Regions from separate parts of the Rhizobium fabae genome, predicted to be linked through region 2. Evidence: riboswitches for the same ligand, from Rfam matches in the RefSeq annotation. Region 2 holds a riboswitch; the other holds the start of a gene.
What was found. Region 2 has a riboswitch for cobalamin ahead of bluB (5,6-dimethylbenzimidazole synthase). Riboswitches for the same ligand answer to the same signal wherever they lie in the genome.
Positions count from the first base shown of each region.

Region 1: it holds a riboswitch for cobalamin, as region 2 does, so the genes downstream of both, nrdH (glutaredoxin-like protein NrdH) here and bluB (5,6-dimethylbenzimidazole synthase) in region 2, are expected to answer to the same signal.

Region 1 covers NZ_ML133667.1:61,888-64,335, reverse strand. Annotated here, with positions in the region: gene nrdE (class 1b ribonucleoside-diphosphate reductase subunit alpha) at 1-823, opposite strand, end outside; gene nrdI (class Ib ribonucleoside-diphosphate reductase assembly flavoprotein NrdI) at 802-1,206, opposite strand; gene nrdH (glutaredoxin-like protein NrdH) at 1,218-1,439, opposite strand; cobalamin riboswitch at 1,704-1,928, opposite strand; gene EFB14_RS31645 (heavy metal translocating P-type ATPase) at 2,189-2,448, opposite strand, start outside.
Region 2 covers NZ_ML133646.1:66,756-69,203, forward strand. Annotated here, with positions in the region: gene EFB14_RS03405 (methyl-accepting chemotaxis protein) at 1-852, opposite strand, end outside; cobalamin riboswitch at 1,277-1,464, shown strand; gene bluB (5,6-dimethylbenzimidazole synthase) at 1,507-2,196, shown strand; gene EFB14_RS03420 (DUF2865 domain-containing protein) at 2,212-2,448, opposite strand, start outside.

The DNA.
Region 1 (2,448 bases), on a different contig from region 2:
CCGCGCCCTGGCGCGCACCGAGCTGATTGGCGTAGGAGAAGCTATCTTCCAAGAGCTTCATGACGGGGATGATGCCGGAGGACTGGTTCTCGATCTGCTTGATCGGTGCGCCGGCCTCGCGGATGTTCGTCAGCGACAGGGCCACGCCGCCGCCGCGCTTGGATAGCTGCAGCGCCGAATTGATCGACCGGCCGATCGATTCCATATTGTCTTCGACGCGCAGCAGGAAGCAGGAGACGAGCTCGCCGCGCTGCTTCTTGCCGGCATTGAGGAAGGTCGGCGTCGCCGGCTGGAAACGGCCGGAAATGATCTCCTCGACCATGTCGCGGGCAAGGCCCTCGTCGCCACGCGCCAGCGCCAGCGCCACCATGCAGATGCGGTCCTCGTAGCGCTCGAGATAGCGCTTTCCGTCGAAAGTCTTCAGCGTATAGCTGGTGTAGTATTTGAAGGCGCCGAGGAAGGTCGGGAAACGGAACTTCTTGGCATAGGCCTGGTCGAACAGGTCGCGCACGAAATTGAAGGAATATTGGTCGAGAACCTCCTGCTCGTAATAGCCCTCGGTCACGAGGTAATCGAGCTTTTCGCGGAGATTGTGAAAGAACACCGTGTTCTGGTTCACATGCTGCAGGAAATACTGCTTGGCAGCCATTCGATCCTTGTCGAGCTGAATCCGCCCCTGATCGTCATAGAGGTTCAGCATCGCGTTCAGCGCGTGGTAGTCGAGCGTTTCCGCCGCTTTCAAGGGGCGTTCGCCGGCGGGATGAGCAAAAGTGTTATGCGGTTTTGCGCCCGCATCCCGCGTCAGAGTTGTTCCCGTGTCCAAAACCGTTCCATTCCGTGTTTGACGTTGGCGACGTCGTCTTCCGTGCCGAGCAACTCGAACCTGTAGAGGTAAGGCACCTGGCATTTCTGCGCGATCACGTCGCCGGCGAGCCCGTATGTCTCGCCGAAATTGCTGTTGCCCGCGGCGATCACGCCCCGGATGTGTCCTCGGTTTTCCGCATCGTTGAGGAAACGGATCACCTGCTTGGGAACGGCCCCCTTGCCGCCGTCGCCGCTATAGGTCGGCACAACAAGCACGAAGGGTTCGCGGATATGGAACGCGTCTGCGCCACCTGCCGGAATGCGCGCCGCGCGCAGTCCGAGCTTGGCGACGAACCGATGGGTATTCTCGGACCGGCTGGAATAATAGACGATCAGGCCCATCGCTTTTCCGATCAGGAAAGCGCGCTGATCATGTCAGGACGGAAGCCCGCCCAATGGCGCTCGCCGGCGATGACGACAGGAGCCTGCATGTAGCCGAGGCTGCGCACGCGGTCGAGCGCCTCGGCATCCTGCGAAATGTCGACGATGTCGTAATCCACGCCGAGCCGGTCGAGAGCGCGGTAGGTAGCAGTGCATTGAACGCAGGCGGGCTTGCTGTAAACGGTAACGCTCATCATGTTCCTCGTGATGTCAATGAATTCAGGACGCAGGACTGGGATCGGGGCGTCTCGCGGCGTCCAGGCAACGCTTGATAATGATTTGGCAGAGTTGGCGCTTAAACGCCGGATACGATCCCTTGTGGGACTTGCGCGGGCGGCGGCCTTGATATGTTCGACATGACTTCACCCCGAAATGGCTCATGCGGAGGTTCGGGCCTGCGAAACGCGCTGCGGACATGATCGGCAGCCATGCAACGCGACCTTCCGGACACCCCGCCCGTGGACGTTTTGTTCGAGGCAGGTCTCCTGGCTCACGGGTCAAAGCACCCTGCCCAGCCTTCCCGGAGCATCATGCTCCAGTGACCTGAAATCAGACAGTTGCTCGCCGCTTACAGTTGCGGGGGCAGCTCCGGCATTGCCGCGCCATGATGGCGAAGCGCACCGTATTCCCGTCTTAGCCCTCGATCCTCACGAATCGAAGGAACCTCAAACACTAGATATAGTACGCGAATCGGAATTCACGTCAACGGATGGTTTGTGCATTGCGTTACGGCAGGTTTGAAATCACTGCATTCCTGTGAAAAACATGGATAACCAAAGCTTAAAGACATGAGGCTGTGGAGAAGGTCCCAGCAAAGAGAGCCAGCCTAACGCATGTGCTTCGTGCGTCCGCAAGGACGCACGGCGCTCCAACAGCCGGCTCCGCGATTTTCGATTCCCGATCAGGCCCGAATCGTCGGGTCTCAATCACAGTCAAGGAACATTCATGCCTTTATTCGAAGCAGCCGTAGCGCATTGATCGTCACCAGTACCGTGGCGCCGGTATCGGCGAGGATCGCCGGCCAGAGGCCGGTGATGCCGGCAATCGTCGTCACCAGGAAAACCGCCTTCAGCCCGAGCGCGATGGTGATATTCTGCAGGATATTGCGCATTGTCCGCTTGGAAAGCTCGATCATCCGCGCCACGTCGCCGACACGCCCGTGCAGCACGGCGGCATCCGCCGTCTCCAGCGCCACATCGGTGC
Region 2 (2,448 bases):
GACCAGCCGTTGCGTGTTGCTGGCCTCTTCCGTCAGCGATGCGTTGCGCGCCCGTTCGGCGTCGAGTGAGGCGCTCTGTTCGGCTGCAGCCTGTTCCCTTTCGATCTTCGCAATCGCCTCTTCGCGGAAAACTTCCAAGGCCCGCGCCAGGAAGCCGATTTCATCGCCGTTTTCGCGGTAGGTGACGGGAGAGGCGAGATCGCCTTTCTGCAAAGCGCTGATCCTGCCGCTGAGGATCCTGAGGGGGCGGCCAACGAGGCTGCGCATGGCGAGAAGAAATGCGACGACGGCCAAGGCTGTTATCGCCGATTGTGTGAGCAGCGAAATGACGACCTTCTGACGAACTTCGGAAGCGATCTTTTCGATAGACCAATTCGTGAGGACGTAACCGGTGGCCTTGCCCAACTTATCCAGCGGAAGCGGCGCGATGATCGTGACCACGCCTGCCGCCACGCCGTCGTCGATCGTCGTTTTTTCCGGCTTGGCACCGAGGCGCTTCTTCAAATCGTCGGCAGAAGGCAAACCGCCGATGCCGTCGCGCGTCCACGTATCGACGGCTGCGAGGTCCGCATTGAATGCGGCAAACTGGACAAGGTCGAGCGAGGGATCATCCCGGTAGAGCGAATAAGCCTCGCGAACGGCATTCGCCTTGCCCCATTTGACGCCGCCGGCGGCCACGGATGCAAACTGTTCGGCATCCTTGGCCCAGTTCGCCTTGGCGCCATCGACCAAGGCCCGGGTTTCGTACATCCAGCTATAGGCCGCGAAGGCGGAGATGCCGCAGAGATTGACGGTGACGATGATCGCTGCCAGCTTTGCCGTCAGGGGCATCGTTTTGAGAAATTGGAACATGCCGTGGGGCCTCGAATGCAAACGCGGTCGGCTAGTCCCCGACCGGCATATCAATACGGGCATCCACGCCGGCGATCGCAGCGCGAGCACTCATGCCCACGTCCTCCTTGCGACCCAAAACGCGCAATCTTAGTCTGTATTTTTTGTGTGAAGAAATGATAAATTGAAATGGACATCGGCGCGTCCGGCTGCTGTTTCCGGATTGCCGGGCCTCGATCGCCGCGGCGCTCCCCATCGCAACCGCCTTCCAGGAATAAAAGACTAAGAGCCGCGTTCCGCCATCGCCTCTTCGGGCTCGGCCTGGCGGTGCCTGCGGCGGCGTGTCGTCAGTTCCGCGCCGGTATCGCGAGGCAGGCGCAGGAAGGTGATGCAGGCAAGTGCCGAAATCGATGTCGCAGGCAGCTTGCCGCTGCGCCGGTTTCCTGAAATAGATGCATCGTCAGGTGCCCGCCGTCGCGGCGGGAGAATCGGGAATCCGGTGCAAGACCGGAACGTGCCCAACGCTGTAAGGCCGACGCCTGCCGCTCATCATGCCACTGGCTTTTTGCCGGGAAGGCTTGCGGCAGGGGGATGACGCCAAGTCAGAAGACCGGCCTGGCAAGATAGACCCAACCCGCGCGGACGGCGGGCGGTTGCGTTGTTTGGGATTTGACGATGCGACCCTTTGATGAGGATGCCCTTTCGGCGGCATCCGGCTTTTCCTTGGCCGAACGCGAGGCCGTTTATCACGCGATCATGACGCGGCGTGACGTTCGCAGCCAATTTCGGCCCGATCCCTTGCCCGACGACGTCGTGGAGCGGCTGCTGACCGCCGCTCATCACGCACCATCCGTCGGCTTCATGCAGCCCTGGAATTTCATCCTGGTGAAAAGTGCGGAGGTGAGGACGCGGGTGCGGGATGCCTTTGCCAGGGCCAACGAGGAGGCGGCGCTGATGTTCGAAGGCGAACGGCGGCAGGCTTACCGTTCGCTCAAGCTTGAAGGCATCGTCGAGGCGCCGCTCGGCATCTGCGTGACCTGCGATCCGACACGCAGCGGCAGCGTGGTGCTGGGGCGCACGCACAATCCCAGGATGGACGCTTATTCCACCGTCTGCGCCATCCAGAATCTCTGGCTTGCTGCACGGGCGGAGGGTGTCGGAATTGGCTGGGTCAGCATCTTTCGCGAAGGCGACCTGAAGACCATTCTCGGCATACCCCACCATGTCGAGGTGGTCGCCTGGCTCTGCGCCGGCTTTGTCGACCGGCTCTATGACGAACCGGAACTCTCCGTCAAAGGCTGGCGGCAACGGCTGCCGCTCGAAGAACTCGTCTTCCACGACGGCTGGGGACGGAGCGAGCGCTGAACCGGATTCAGACGATCACTGCTGCTGCTGCGGCTGCGGGCCGGGCGTTGCCGGATTGGCAAGATCGATCGAGCCCTGGTCGCCGGCGAGGAATTGCGGGCCCACCTGGCGGACCTTGTTCTGCGTCGGATCGTAGGGACGCTCCGGGACAGATGGCTGCGGCACGGTGGCTGCCGCGGCATCTTTCGCCGGCGGATTGGTGTGGAGGGTGGTGATCGAGCCCTGTTGCGGCGGTTGGCTCAGGGCCTGCTT